3 regions of the Paenibacillus taichungensis genome follow, and region 2 is predicted to be linked to each of the others. Evidence: riboswitches for the same ligand, from Rfam matches in the RefSeq annotation. Region 2 holds a riboswitch; each other region holds the start of a gene.
The links. Region 2 has a riboswitch for thiamine pyrophosphate ahead of tenA (thiaminase II). Riboswitches for the same ligand answer to the same signal wherever they lie in the genome.
Positions count from the first base shown of each region.

Region 1: another riboswitch for thiamine pyrophosphate. It lies ahead of thiC (phosphomethylpyrimidine synthase ThiC); the one in region 2 lies ahead of tenA (thiaminase II).
Region 3: another riboswitch for thiamine pyrophosphate. It lies ahead of ACR1R9_RS22910 (ABC transporter ATP-binding protein); the one in region 2 lies ahead of tenA (thiaminase II).

Region 1 is NZ_CP194720.1:5,346,850-5,352,157, reverse strand. Features, by position in the region: gene ACR1R9_RS24010 (alpha/beta hydrolase) at 190-1,218, opposite strand; gene ACR1R9_RS24005 (IclR family transcriptional regulator) at 1,577-2,320, shown strand; TPP riboswitch at 2,440-2,553, shown strand; gene thiC (phosphomethylpyrimidine synthase ThiC) at 2,917-4,701, shown strand; gene ACR1R9_RS23995 (hypothetical protein) at 4,818-4,985, opposite strand; gene ACR1R9_RS23990 (hypothetical protein) at 5,050-5,308, opposite strand, start outside.
Region 2 is NZ_CP194720.1:2,950,687-2,955,994, reverse strand. Features, by position in the region: gene ACR1R9_RS13195 (AraC family transcriptional regulator) at 1-782, opposite strand, end outside; gene ACR1R9_RS13190 (NAD(P)/FAD-dependent oxidoreductase) at 1,007-2,137, shown strand; gene ACR1R9_RS13185 (hypothetical protein) at 2,146-2,436, shown strand; TPP riboswitch at 2,483-2,581, shown strand; gene tenA (thiaminase II) at 2,703-3,374, shown strand; gene ACR1R9_RS13175 (GNAT family N-acetyltransferase) at 3,418-3,951, shown strand; gene ACR1R9_RS13170 (TetR/AcrR family transcriptional regulator) at 4,001-4,336, shown strand; gene ACR1R9_RS13165 (hypothetical protein) at 4,351-4,899, shown strand; gene ACR1R9_RS13160 (DHA2 family efflux MFS transporter permease subunit) at 5,061-5,308, opposite strand, start outside.
Region 3 is NZ_CP194720.1:5,082,982-5,088,289, forward strand. Features, by position in the region: gene hisC (histidinol-phosphate transaminase) at 1-1,079, shown strand, start outside; TPP riboswitch at 1,187-1,289, shown strand; gene ACR1R9_RS22910 (ABC transporter ATP-binding protein) at 1,464-2,231, shown strand; gene ACR1R9_RS22915 (ABC transporter permease) at 2,218-3,030, shown strand; gene ACR1R9_RS22920 (ABC transporter substrate-binding protein) at 3,079-4,146, shown strand; gene thiM (hydroxyethylthiazole kinase) at 4,297-5,106, shown strand; gene thiD (bifunctional hydroxymethylpyrimidine kinase/phosphomethylpyrimidine kinase) at 5,106-5,308, shown strand, end outside.

The sequences.
Region 1 (5,308 bases), 2.4 Mb from region 2:
AACCTCCGTTCAGATGAATTTGAATTCAGATCCAGCAAAAGAAATGAATTTTGTTTCCCCGGTTCGCTCAATTTTGTAATGTACAAGGTAGAGCTGTCTTTAATTACATCCCAAAAGTATATTCTTCAGGTATGTTGTCCTATGTACACAAAAAAAGAGCCCCCTAGGGGCTCTTGAATTATCGGATTTTCACGATTCTCCGGTATTGGTATTTTCCACATCATCGCTGCTCGTCTTCGTCACATGACTCAGGAATGTGGAGACACGGCGCAGATATTCCTTCGGATGCTCCCGGAAGATCAGCTCATGATGCGCACCGTCCACAATCCATTCATCGGAATTTGAATTGGTTTGGTTGCCGGCAAGCAGCTCAGCAATCGGGTAAGGAGCTTTCTCATCCTCGGTACCATGGATGAAGAAAATCGGGAAAGGATAATCTTCTTTTTTCACTTCTTGATACGGAATCTGCTGCAATCCGGTCCCGTTCAGAATAGGGAACAGCAGGTTCATAATCTCCAGCGTAGGCTGACGCGGAAGATCAATCTGATTATGGATGTTGTGATAAAGCGTATCCGGCTCAAGCAGGAACGTGCTGTCCAGAATCATAGCATCCACATCTTTGGTAATCAGCCCAGTTTGCAGGGCTGTACCTGCACCCATGGAGAATCCCCATACGACAAGCTCCTGAGCTCCGCGCTGCTTCGCAAACTGGATAGCACCAAGCAGCTGCTGGGACTCGGCTTTGCCGCCTGTAGCGACAGCTTTGTTCACCTGTGAAGCGAAACCGTAATCGAACATCACCACATTGAAGCCAAGTTGATGAGCATAATGGGCCAGGTCATACATCGGTACCCAGGTTTCTTCACGATTCGCACCATATCCATGGCTGAATATGATGGTTTTGTTTGCATTATCATCAGCCGGAATATACCAACCCTGCATCGTTCGACTGCCGTCTGCTGCCGGAAACGTGATGTCTTGATACTTCATGTTCTTCGCCTGCATGGGATTGGAGAATACAGGCGCTACAGTTGGATTGGATAATACCCAAGCAATATAACCGTGTAGTGCAATGAAACAAAAGAGCAGAAAAAATACAACGGAGAGCAACAACGCCACGACAATATGTTTGAACCGGATCAGCCTCGGTGATAACGAAGAAGGCAGATCTGACACTTTCGTTTGCAGCGGGGCTTCGCTCTGGGATGTCGGATACATGATTGCCCCTCCTTTAAAAATCAAATGAAGATAACAACGAGACGAACAGAGCGGATAAATGATTTTTCTGACTACTTATGAAGCAAAATCTTAATTTAATATATCTTTATCGTATGTTCCAATATAGTCAAAGTCAATTGATTGAGGCCATTTGTTACGCAATTGTTATATAGTTCTGAAGATATATGGGTAACATTTCCTTAGGGTGCAAAATGCAGGGGATTCTAATTTATAAAAAGAAAATATTTACAAATATCCCTATTCCAAATGGCGCTTTTTGGTTTACAGATGAGACCGTTTCTCATATAATTTATGTAACCAAGTTTCATGTGATGAAACATGAGGAGGGCAACTTGCCATGGAAGACCGAAAGTTAACCGTCCGGGCTGTAGAACGGGCGCTGGATATATTATTGTGTTTTACAACCCGCAGTGATCTGGGACTCACGGAAATTGCCAGCCAGATCGGTCTGCACAAGAGTACAGTCCATCGTCTGATGGCTACTTTGGAGGACAAAGGGTTCGTAATCCGGGATGCTGCAACTGAGAAGTATCGACTCGGCATACGCATCTGGGAACTGTCTGCCCATATGTCTCGCAGCGATGATCCTGCCATTTTGCTCCTTCCTGCGATGGAGCGGCTGAGAGATCGACTGGGCGAAACCGTGAGTTTATATCTGCGTGATGGCAGTGAGCGGATTCGAATTCAAGCCGTGCAGAGTGATCAGGCGATTCGTCGTGTAGCTCCGGTGGGCGTCAGACTTCCGTTATCAGTGGGAGCATCCAGCAAAGTGCTGATGGCTTTTGCCACCGAAGAGGACCGCGAAGATCTGATGAATGGACCGGAATGGCCGGTATTTATCGATCCCAAAGTATATTTGGCACAGATGAAAGACATTCTGGAATACGGCTACGCAACAAGTTATGAGGAACGTGAACCGGGAGCCGCAGCAGTATCTGTACCCATAATGGATCGGAAAGGCAACATCGCTGCTGCCCTGTCGGTATCCGGGCCTGTTAGCCGTCTCTCGCAAGAAACGTTGCATGAATACGCACCTGTGTTGAAGGAAGCTGCTACGCAGATGGGGCTTATGCTATCCTGATCTTATTTTCTGGAATTTAAAGGTTGTTTTTATGATTCGGTTGCGCTACTCTGTAATGGATGGCCCAACAGGGTCAGCATAAATGAATATGAATCTGCGGCCTAGATGCTGCAACTTGTTAACGTTACTGGGGGAGTCCGAATTGTCCGGACTGAGACGGAATCGCATGAGATTCCGGACCCTTTGCACCTGATCTGGATCATACCAGCGTAGGGAAGTAATCGGCGATACGATCACGAACACCATATAATTTAACCTATAGATAGGCTCCACTAAGGAGTCTCTATAAGGTGTGTTATTGGTGATGGAGATAAGCCGGTTCCCTTGGGAACCGGCTTTTTTTATACAGTAAACAGGCGAAAGCTGGTGTCAGAGCTGCTTTTGGATAAAGAGCTGGGAGCATTGGCGAGCATTGGGTTCCGATATCTTTTGCCTCGTATGTCTGTATTACTTGAATTGTATGTCTCTATTTTGTGTTGTAGGGTCGCTCTTTCTTTTTCTATGTTGTGGATGGTTTGGAGCCGTGTGCAAGTATTTCAATCCAGGCAAACACTAATGAGGAGGAGACAAGAGCGATGAGTACAGGAAACCGAACGATGGGACAGGACAAGCAGGATCAGCAGTTGGCAAAGGAAAAAGGTACGGCAGGACGGGTTCAGCCCTTCCCGGGCAGCCGCAAAGTTTACATTCATGGCTCACGACCTGACATTGCAGTACCGGAGCGTGAAATTGCCCTTCATGACACCAATACTCCTCAAGGAGTGGAGTATAACGAACCGCTGCGTGTCTACGATACGAGCGGACCGATGACCGACCCCGGATTTCATGCCGATATCCGGGCAGGGCTGCCAGCACTGCGTACCCGCTGGATTACGGAGCGTGAAGATGTTGAAGCCTACCAGGGACGAACGGTAAAACCGGAGGATAACGGATTGAAACCAGGAGGGAAGCGAACTGGAGCCGAGAAGTATCCAGGCTTGCGTGGTAAACCATTGCGGGCACAGGCAGGGCGCTGCGTGACCCAGATGCATTATGCACGGCAGGGACTGATCACGCCGGAGATGGAGTTCGCCGCCATTCGTGAGGGTGTGGAACCGGAATTTGTGCGGCAGGAGCTGGCGAGTGGCAGGGCCATCCTGCCGTCGAACATCAATCACCCGGAGAGTGAGCCAATGCTGATCGGGCGTCATTTTCATGTGAAGATCAATGCGAACATCGGAAACTCTGCGGTATCCTCCTCCATCGAGGAAGAGGTGGAGAAGATGACTTGGGCCGTACGCTGGGGATCGGATACGGTGATGGATCTTTCCACAGGCAAGGACATTCATACGACCCGCGAATGGATTATCCGCAATTCACCTGTACCGATTGGAACAGTACCGCTCTATCAGGCGCTGGAGAAGGTCAATGGAGAAGCTGAAGCCCTGACCTGGGAGTTGTATCGTGACACGCTCATTGAGCAGGCAGAGCAGGGTGTGGACTACTTTACGATCCATGCAGGCGTGCTGCTCCGATATATTCCGCTCACCGCCAAGCGTATGACAGGCATTGTGTCACGGGGCGGGTCCATCATGGCAGCATGGTGCCTTGCACATCATGAGGAGAATTTTCTGTATACCCATTTTGAAGAAATCTGCGAGATTATGAAAAAGTATGACGTGGCGTTCTCGCTCGGAGACGGACTTCGCCCAGGAAGCATCTACGATGCCAATGATGAAGCTCAGATGGCGGAACTGGCTACGCTTGGAGAACTAACACAAATCGCCTGGAAGCATGATGTGCAGGTGATGATTGAAGGTCCAGGGCATGTGCCGATGCACAAGATCAAGGAGAATGTCGATCTGCAAATGGAGATATGTAAAGAGGCGCCGTTCTATACGCTGGGACCGCTGACGACCGATATTGCACCAGGATATGACCATATTACCTCGGCAATTGGAGCAGCAATGATTGGTTGGTTTGGTACCTCCATGCTCTGTTATGTTACGCCAAAAGAACATCTGGGCCTGCCCAATAAGGATGATGTTCGGGAAGGTGTTATCGCCTACAAGATCGCTGCTCATGCCGCTGATCTGGCGAAAGGTCACCCGCGTGCCCAGCGGCGGGACGATGCGCTGTCCAAAGCACGCTTTGAATTCCGCTGGAGGGATCAGTTCAACCTATCGCTGGATCCGGAACGTGCGCTATCCTACCACGATGAGACGTTGCCGGCGGAAGGGGCCAAGGAAGCCCATTTCTGCTCCATGTGTGGGCCGAAATTTTGCAGCATGCGCATTACGCAGGATATTCGTGCTTTTGCCGCAGATAAAGGTTTGTCCGAAAATGAGGCCGTGGCAGCGGGTATGCAGGAAAAGGCTGAGGAATACCGGACACGCTCTTAGGCGTAGTTACAGCGTAATCTGGGCAGCCTGACATAGCGAAAAGCTGTTCTTCTCCGTGATTGAGGAGAGGAACAGCTTTTTTCTGATTTCTTGTATGTGTACAATCATCTGAACATTCAGTTCTCATCAGTATGGGTTTCTTGATTTTTCTTGTTCCACATTTTATATAAAATCCCGGCAATAACAAATAACAGTGCATCACTGAGTTTGAGATTACTTCCATGTAAAAATGCCGAACAGGCAAATCCAACTACAAATAATATAACAACATAAAGAAAACGCACGCTTATTCCTCCCGTCAATTGTAGATGTAGATGGTTTGAATGGCTTACGTCTCGGATTCAAAGTCTAACGCCGCTTCAAGCTCAACTTCTTCTCCAAATACGATGCAAGCCTTGCCAGCGGGCTATAGATCGTTATGCCTGTGTCTGTTGTGACCCGTACTGCTGCGGGAGCCATCGACAGTTGAGCTGCGACTACCGTGTTATCCAGGAACTGCTCAGCAAGTTGTTGTAACCCGGTGCTCACTGCTGCAAGATAACCTTCCTTATCGCCTCGCATAATTAACTCGAATGTGCCCGGGATCAGTACTGCTTCAGTCTTTATG
Region 2 (5,308 bases):
CGTAACTCAATAGGAGAGATTCCTTCATATTTTTTGAAAACGGATCCAAAATAACTGGCGCTGTTGAAACCGACAGCCCGAGCAATTTCGTGGGCCGTTATCCCAGCGTCATGGACGAGCATTTCCTTGGCTTTCAATAACCGATATCGTGTCAGATAATCAAGCGGAGTCATTTGGAATTCCTTTTTGAATATCCGATTTAAATGCTGTTCGGTGACGTCCATTTGCTGAGCCAACATGGAGAGCGAGATGTCCTGATCATAATTTTGCTTGATAAAAGTAACCAGTCCGCCCAGCTTTAATCGGGCATCCGAGCGTTCATAAGCGCCATAACGATCACCATCAATCGTTAACCTGACCAGAAGCATGTACAGCAATGCGGATACGTGCCAGATCTGATCCTTGTGCCGGGACTGTAGCGCCAACGTTATTTCATGCAACAGGATATGAAGCATTCCATCTGGCTTGAAGGCGCGCAGCTCCCCGATCTGCAAGGTATGCAGAAACCGGGGCAATAAATAGCCATTAAAGGACAGACAATCGAACAACAATGAATTACTCAGATTGTCGTAACGATATGTTACCTCCGGAAACATAATAAGAGCTATTCCTTCCCGAATTGAAAACTCATGATTTTGGGCTGCGATTTTCCCTGTTCCCCCGATACACTGCACAATACTGTAATCCCGTGAATGGCCGTTCCAATTCATTAATTCGTCTACGGTCAGCTGATTTTGACCTGTAATCATAAGCGGCATATCGGGATCCAGTGAATTCCCCATACTAGGTTTCGGCATCGTTGTGTTATTCCTCATTTCGTTAAAGGTCGTGTGCGTAAATGGCGTGGATACAGCGTTAAAAGAAACCTGATTTGAATTATATTACATAAATAACATTTTATCGAAAACCTTTTAGGAACACGTATCATAATGTCGATGCCTTGCCATTATCAGACCAAGCAGTATGCGTTATAATGGTTACAGTGATTTAGGAAAGGGATGCAGTCATGAAGAAAGTCATCGTCGTAGGCTCAGGAATTCTTGGGGCTTCCACAGCGTATCAATTGGCTAAACGGGGTGCGGAAGTTCTTCTTATAGACCGGAAAGATCGAGGGCAGGCTACGGATGCTGCTGCCGGGATCATCTGTCCCTGGTTATCTCAGCGCCGTAATCAGGATTGGTATCAGCTTGCCAAAGCGGGTGCACGTTTTTATCCCAGCTTGATTGAAGAACTCAAGAGTGAAGGGGAAACAGAAACGGGTTACGCTCAAGTGGGTGCTCTTAGTATTCATACGGATGTGGACAAAATCAACAAGATGCAGGAGAGGGCACACCTTCGTAAAGAAGATGCACCGGAGATTGCCGATATTACCCGTCTAGATGCAAAAGAAACTCATGAGCGTTTTCCTCTTCTGGAGGGGAGCTTTCAGTCCGTCTACATCAGTGGTGCTGCGCGTATCGATGGACGTGCACTTCGTGATGCCTTAATCCGATCGGCTCAACGAAATGGAGCGGTCCTGATTCATGGGGACGCGACACTTCAATATGAATCGGACCGAGTGACTGGAGTGGTTGTGGACGGTAAAGTCATATCGGCTGACGAGGTTATCGTGTGTGCCGGCGCTTGGGCTAATGAACTGTTGAAGCCCTTGGGCATTGATTTTAAGGTTCATTATCAGAAGGCGCAAATTATGCACTTACAGGTTCACGATCGAAAGGACACTGAGAACTGGCCTGTAGTCATGCCTCCTTCGGATCAATATCTGTTAGCCTTTGATCAACAGAAGATTGTGATCGGAGCGACTCACGAAAATGATATTGAAGGATACGATACAAGAGTAACTGCAGGCGGAATGCAGGAAATTTTGAATAAAGGATTGGAACTGGCTCCCGGTTTAGCTGATAGCACGTTTCAGGAAGTAAGAGTAGGATTTCGTCCATTTACACCAGGTTTTCTTCCGGTAATGGGTGCTGTTCCAGGTTGGAATGGCTTGATCGCAGCTAACGGGCTTGGAGCGTCTGGGCTAACGATGGGGCCTTTTATTGGCAGTCAACTGGCCAAATTGGCTTTGGGTATGAATTTGGATATCGATATTCAGCCATATGACCTTGAAAAAGCAATGGATGATCAGAATTGAGGTGAACTATGACGTATTCACAGCGCTTAACTCACGGCTACTCCTCAGACATCATCTATCTGGAGCATCAGATTGCCATCGCAGAGGAGGAATTGGCAAAAGCTGAGGAAAAGCGGCGGGCATACGAATCGGATTTAGATCAGTTAAGAACGTCTCCCGGGTATCATTCAACTTCAGCAACGAACGTCTCTAATGAGGAAAAATGGGTCGATGAGTTAAACAAATTGCAAAGTATGATTAAAGATATCCGGACCCGACTTAAAGACTTGCAAGAAGATTTAGGGGAACTTGAAGATTAATAGGAATGGATTGACATTTGGAAAAACACATGTTGTAATAAGCCTGAGCTATTTGCAGGGGGACTGTTCGCAGTTGAGAAGGTTAAAACCTGACCCTTTGAACCTGTTAGTTAATACTGACGTAGGGAGCAAATAACATGTACTCATGTTATTTTGCCCTTGCCGAAAATAGGACAAGGGCTTTTTGGTCTGCATTTTGGAGGACAGAACGCGATAGCTGGATATGAAGCGGGGACATTATAATTTTAATAAAAGGAGAAATGATCATGTCATTTTCAAGAACGTTAAAAGATAAGTCCAGAACCGTATGGGAAGATGGATACAACCATCCTTTTTTACACGAAATGGGGAAAGGCACACTGGATCGGGAAGCGTTTAAGTTTTATCTTCTTCAGGACTATACATATCTGATTGAATATGCGAAGATTTTTGCCATGGGTGCGGTGAAGGCGACAGATGAAAAACTGATGACGAACTTTACGGTGATTCAACATGCTATTCTGTACGAAGAAATGGATTTGCATCGAAAGTATATGAATGAATTTGGGATTGCGCTGGATGAAAATCATGCTGTCAAACCCTCTCTATACAACAAGGCGTATACGTCGAATATGATGAGTGTTGCACAAACAGGTGGGGTTGCCGAAATCATGGCCGTCATTTTCCCTTGTGCGTGGACGTATTACGACTATGCTACAAGATTAAAAGAACAATATCGAGATTCATTAGAGGGCAATTTCTATCAGACCTGGATCGAAAATTATGCAAGTGATGACTTCCGCGACTCATTCGAATGGTTCTATGATACACTGGATGCATTATGTGAACATAAAACCGAGCTGGAGCTGGAGGCCTTAGAAGACATATTCAGAAGAAGTGTTGAATTTGAATATCTGTTCTGGGATATGTCGTATAAACGGCAACTCTCGTACTTGTGATGAATGCAATCTACTACAACCAGAGATAAGGATGAACATACAGATGGACAATCGTGAGGAACGTATCTATTTGCGATTTTTGAACGTGGAGGACGCGCCGACATTGCTGGATTTGCAGTTCCGTAACCGGGCTGTTTTCGAAGAGATATCGGCAAGTGAACGATCGGAGACGTTTTATACACTGGAGGGTCAAGTTGCACTTCTCGAAGGTTGGAACAAGGCCAGGGAAGAAGGGAAACGTTACTCTTTTGGAATCTTCCTGAACAATACACATGAGCTCATTGGAGAGATTTCTCTGTTCGAACTTGAACTGGATTCCACAGCCAAATGGATTGTTGGTTATGTGCTAGATCAAGTGCAGAATGGCAAGGGATACATGAGCGATGCCCTTCGGCTAGCACTGGATTTTGCTATGAATGAAGCGGGAATAAAACGAGTGGAGGCAGGTGCACTTCCCGACAATGCCGGATCAATTCGAGTGTTGCGTAAAGCGGGCTTCCAGGAAACGGACCGCCAGAATATTAAAATCAAGGGAAGTTGGAAGGAACATGTGATGTTTGCAGTGGATTTGCAGTAGATTGTTGAATACCGTAACGTGAACCACCTAAATCATCCAGGGGGAACTTATGAATAAACGGAAACAAATGTTATTGGACTCAGCACTTGTGCTCTTTGAGAAACATGGAGTAACCAACACCTCCATACAGATGATCCTAGACGAGTCAGGTGTGTCCAAAGGAACATTTTATAAATTCTTTGGTTCCAAGGATGATTGTATTCTTGCCATTCTGGAGCAGCGTGTACAGGAAGATATGATGATTCGCAAAGATTTGGAGAGCCAAAGCTATGCATCCGATTTTGACTTACTGGTAGATCAAATTATGGTGCCGATGATTTTGCCGGAAAAAAGCTTGTTGTGGAGCTATTCTGGACAGGCTTCTACTCTGGAGAATGCAATCTAGAGAACTTGACTCGTATGCAGTTAAATTGGTTATCTGAACGACTGGTACAGGTATTTGGTGAAGAATTAAAACCCTTTGCTTATGAAGGGGCTATTTTTGGTTTTGGCATGATCCATCAAATCTCGAATATGTGGAGAAACTTCCATCTTGCCCAACCGAATTGGAACCATCTTGTGCCCAAAATCCTGAACTACATTGAAATTTTGCTTCGTTCCATGCTGGAAAGGCAAGAGCATATTGTTGATTTTCCAAGTCTGTTGGTGATTGCTCCTGATTCCAAAGAAATTGCGGTGGATAAAAACAATCTGATTGAAGGTCTTCAAAAATTCAATCATTCTATTCTCCACTCGGAAGTGTCTATTAAAGCGAAAGAACTGACCAAAGGACTGCTTGCTTTAGTCGAGCAGAAAGAGATCAATATTTCCATGTTGGAAGTAACGCTGCAGGCGTTTCAAACGGAATTTGAATCGTCTTCTATGAATTGCGAAGCTAGCAGAATTGTCAAAGACTGCGGCTTATATCTTGAACAAATCAGGCAGGTTCCGATGGAGAAAACGAAATAGAACACGTTAGCGCAGCGGTTCTCACTGAAGTGCAGAGGCTTTTGTTCATTAGTAATACACAAAAAAGCGGCAGATTGGACGTAAAGCTTAGGGTCCTGATCTGCCGCTTTTTATATAAGATACATAGGCTCTACATGATGTAATTCATGTAAATGTTGTTCTTAATTTGTATTCATCGAGACTTTTTGTCTTACAGGCTGCTTGGAGTCTTCCTCCGTCGCTTGTTTGGTACGTTTGATGAAGAAGGAAAGTAGCAATCCGAGAACGGCAATGCCGATAATGACAACATAAGCATCATTAATTCCCTGGATCATGGATTCCATTCCCAACTGTTGCTGGGTTAAACCTTTGGCTGCACCCGTTGCCACCATGTCCTGTACATGTGCCGTTGTGCGACTAGTCATTACAC
Region 3 (5,308 bases), 2.1 Mb from region 2:
TGTTAAATCGAATTCCGGCTTATACGCCTGCCAAATCCATGGAACAGATCCGGAGGGAGTTGGGACTGGAAAGTGTAGATCGACTTGCAGCGAACGAAAATCCGTTTGGTTCTTCTCCCCTGGCAGCAGAAGCGGTCAGATCGCTGGGTTCCGATCTTTTGGCTCAATACCCCGACGGTTCCAGCCAACTGCTCCGTGACAAACTTGCGGAACGTCTGGGTGTGCGTACCTCCCAACTGGTATTTGGCAGTGGATCATTCGAGCTCCTAACCCTTACCGCCCAAGCCTATCTTAATCCCGGCGAGGAATCACTCATTCCGGTGCCCTCCTTTAACTGGTATAAGGGCGCTACGCTGCTGGCAGGCGGGGTTATTCATGAAGTGCCTTTGGTCAACCATTCGCTGGACCTGGAGCAATTCCGGCACCGGATTAATGCTTCTACCCGAATCATCTGGCTGTGCAATCCGAATAATCCAACCGGAACCATTTTCACGGCAGATGCCCTGCTTGGTTTACTCGAACATGTTCCCTCCCATGTCGTGGTTGTCCTGGACGAAGCGTATTATGAATTCGCGGAAAGTGAAGATTATCCTGATACGGTTAAGCTGCTGGAGCAGTACAATAATCTGATTATTTTGCGGACCTTCTCCAAAATATATGGACTGGCCGGCCTGCGTATTGGATATGGCATCGGGAATGAAAGCATCATTGAAGGCATTAACCGGGTCAAGCTGCCTATCAGTCTGACAGCCACATCCCAAGCCGCTGCTTCGGCCAGCCTGGATGATCATGGATTTGTTTCTCATTGCCTGCACTACAATCGTCAGGGACGGGAAACGTTAATGCAGTCCTTTGATCATTGGAACTTACCCTACATCCCTTCCGAAACAAATTTCATTATGGTGGATCTGTTGCAGGATAGTGGCCCGATTACCCAAGAATTGTTGAACAGAGGCATCTCTGTTCGCGGCGGTGCCGAATTCGGTATGCCTACCTGGCTTCGGATTACGATTGGCACACCTGAGCAGATTGCCCGGCTGATCGGTGAGCTTGATTCACTGTTACATTCCAACGATTAGAATCCTAGGTTACTTTCCTAACTCACATTACGCACACTTCTTTTAAGCCGCCCCTTTACATTCCACTTGCATGTGATATATGCTGAACACACAACTGCATATCTTGAACATTGCACTAGGGGAGCCTTGCGGCTGAGACGAATCGAACGATTCGGACCCTTTGAACCTGATCTGGATCATACCAGCGGAGGGAAGTGGAGCGGCCTCTCAGTAAGCGGATTTTTTCATGTTGATGATGAAATTTAATGTGAATTGACTTACAGACCCACTCATTTCTCCGGAAATGGGTGGGTCTTTTTCGCGTTCTGCGGGCAGATCAGAAGGTGTAATTAAAGATCCCGCGGTTTGAGGTTGAATTTTGAATAACAAGGGGGACGGAACGAGATGGATAACGATATAACCCTTCACAACATGAGCTACGCTTTCCCGGGAAAAAGGGATTCCCCCGTGCTCTCCAATTTGTCGATGCGTGTAGCCAAAGGAGAATTCGTTTCGCTCATCGGTTCCAGCGGCTCCGGTAAAAGTACCCTCTTCAAGCTGCTGGCAGGCTTGCTTGAGCCAACACACGGAACCATTGACATTCCTTGGGTTCAAGAAGGAAAGCGACTGGGGCAGGTGGCCTACATGCCACAAAAGGACCTCCTATTATCCTGGAGAACCGTCCTGGAGAATTGCATGCTCCCCGCTGAACTTGCTCCAGGTCGGCAGGATAAGGTAAGGATTCGAGCGGACATTCTGGCCGGTCTCGACCGATTTGGCTTATCCGGTCAGGCGCATGCTTACCCGGACGAGCTGTCAGGTGGCATGCGCCAGCGTGTCGCGCTGCTTCGTACTTTGCTGACAGGTGGCCAACTCATGCTCCTGGATGAACCATTCGGCGCACTCGATGCCCTGACCAAACGTGAGATGCATCGGTGGCTACTGGAGCTCTGGGAGGGCCTGGGCAAAACCGTGTTGTTCATCACACATGACATTGAAGAAGCCCTGCTGCTCAGTGATCGGATTATCCTGTTAACTCCGGTGGGCCAAGACCAACAGCTGCAGGATTTGACGGTACCTTTGCCACGTCCAAGACATTCGGACATGATCTACGAACCGGCTCTCGTTCAGATGAGACGACTACTGGAGGAACAATTGCATGCGAGACGGTAACTTGAGAGATAGCATGAAGCATAGCGTAAGAGGTTGGCTTGCCCGTTATGGTCTGTTTCTTTTGCTCATGATCTTGCTGCTTGCTCTCTGGGAGTGGATTGTGTGTATGGGATGGGTGCCTTCCTTCATCATTCCAGCCCCGACGGCGATTGTCCGTTCGCTGTATGAACATCACCACCTTCTGCTGGCTACACATCTGCCCGCCACCTTGATGGAGGTTGTCGTTGGTTTTGGCTTGTCCATTGGTGCCGGAATTGCACTTGCAACGGGTATGCATATGAATCGGTCGATTGAAAAAGCGTTATATCCCTTCATCGTGATCAGTCAGACGATCCCGCTGATTGCCCTGTCCCCCGTCTTCATCCTGTGGTTTGGCTACACGCTGTGGAGTAAAGTGGCGGTGGTGTTCCTGATCGCATTTTTCCCAATTGTGGTGAGCACCTACGATGGCCTGCGCCAGGGTGATCCGGAGCAGCGTGAACTGCTGCTGACGATGGGGGCCACCAAGTGGGATATTTTTCGCAAACTCCAGATTCCACTTGCCCTTCCCTCCTTCTTTTCGGGACTGAAAATGTCTGTGGTGTATTGTGTGGTCGGTGCAACGATCGGTGAATGGCTTGGTGGAAGCAAGGGGCTTGGCTACTTCAGCCGCAGAATGTCGAGCAATATGAACACGGATGCGATGTTCGCCGCCATTATGCTATTATCCCTACTTGGTATCGCCCTGTTTGTACTCATTGCATGGATGGAGAGAAGATTCAGTACCTCACGTCATGCAGGTAGAAGAAAAGCTGGATAACTTTCGGATTTCAAAACAAAAAACAAAAGAAACGAGGGACTTTACGTTATGAATAAAAAGCATATCTATTCCCTGCTCCCCATTCTGCTCATGTCTCTGTTGCTGATCGTCAGCGGATGCGGTAAAACGGGCATCAATACGCCCTCCACAGACTCAACTTCCAATGCAAACGATACAGACTCATCTGCGATAGAAACGCCATCGGAATCCAAAGAGAAGCTGTCCATCATGCTCGATTGGTACCCAAATGCAGTACATTCCTTCATCTATGTTGCTCAGGAAAAAGGTTACTTCGCGGATCAAGGTCTGGACGTGGAAATCCAGATGCCTGCTGATACGAATGATGCCCTCAAACTTGTTGCCGCCGGGAAAATCGATTTGGCACTAAGCTACCAGCCGCAAATTTTGCTCGCGCGTGGGGAGAACATTCCTGTACGTTCAATTGCTGCGGTCGTTCGTCATCCGCTCGTGCATCTGTTGACCGAACTCAACGGTAAAGTGAAATCGCCAAAAGATCTTGAAACGCTGACGGTTGGCTATTCCTCAATCCCTCTGTATGAAGCGATGGTGCGTACCATGATCAGCCAAGATGGCGGTAATGCCGACAAGATGAATCTGGTCGATGTAGGATTTGACCTGATTCCTTCCCTGGCCTCCGGACAGGCAGATGCCATTATGGGTGGTTTTATTAACCATGAACAATTGATTCTGGAAAAGGAAGGTCATGCCATGAAATCGATCAATCCCGTCGATTACGGCGTACCTGATTATTATGAACTGGTCCTCACTGCAAGTGATACGGGTATTGAAGCGAAAAAAGATCAGCTTACCCGCTTCATCAAAGCGATGCAGGAAGGACAGAAATATGTAACAGAGCATCCCGAGGACGCGCTGAACATTCTGCTCGCACATGAGAACGAAACGTCTCCTCTTGACCCGGAGATCGAAACCAAAAGTCTGAATATTTTACTGCCACTGATGAATGAAGAAGGTCAGCCGTTTGGCAGGCAGGACGCCTCTTCTTGGGAAAATGTACGTGCATGGTTGGTTCAAAGTGAACTGATTCCGGATTCCGTAAAGGCTGAGGATGCTTTTATCAACTTGCAGGGTGAGTAAGGAACTCGACTGCTGGGTGAGATCAAGAGAGTTTGAAAGTTGCTAATTCATTACTATTCAACAACGTTGCAGAATTAACAACGGATATAAGGGCATCCTGCCCTGCCTGCTTTTATTGATCAAATTGCTTATTTATAAGGAGGAACTTATATGTCTTATCTGGAACGTGTTCGTACGCAAAATCCGCTTGTTCATAACATTACGAATATTGTCGTCGCTCCGTTTACGGCCAACGGTTTGCTCGCACTAGGTGCATCTCCCTTTATGGCTTATGCGCATGAAGAAGTCGCTGATGTTGCCAAGATGTCAGGAGCAGTTGTACTGAACATTGGCACACTGGACGAAAAGGTGGTTGAGGCGATCCGTTTGGCTGGTCGATCAGCTAATTCAAATAACGTACCTGTTGTGCTCGATCCGGTTGGAGCTGGCGCAACCGCCTATCGTACGGAAACCGTTCAGATGCTCGTTCGTGAGCTTCGCCTCACGGTGTTGCGGGGCAATGTGGCAGAAGTCGCCAATGTCATCGGTGAGCGTTGGAGCATCAAAGGTGTGGATGCAGGTCAAGGCGAAGGAGATCGAATCGGAATAGCGAAACGGGCAGCACTAAAACTCGGCTGTGTGGTCGTCATTACCGGACGCGAGGATGTCATTACGGATGGACAAACGACGTTTCTGACGAGTAATGGACATGCCTTGCTTACCCAAGTGACTGGTGCAGGCTGCTTGCTCAGCTCGGTAATTGGTGCTTTTGCAGCCATTGCTAAACCGGGAGAAGACTTGCTGAACAGTGTTGTGGAGGCACTCGCTTTCTATGGCGTTGCAGCAGAGATTGCGGCGGAACGCACCGCTGACCTTGGACCGGGCAGCTTCCAGATCGAATTGCTGAATCAACTGGCCCAAGTGACACCTGACGTTCTCGCAGAGCGGGCACAGGTTCGCCAGTTTGATGGAGGTGCGTAATGAGTATTGCGCAGGCTTTGACGATTGCTGGTTCCGATAATGGTGGCGGCGCCGGAATTCAAGCTGATCTGAAGACCTTTCAGGAGCTTGGTGTGTACGGCATGACTATAATTACAGCTATTGCTGCCCAAAATACAACAGGTGTGCAGGGCGTCTTCCCAATTTCATATGAAGGTATTGCTCAACAGTTGGATTCGACTGG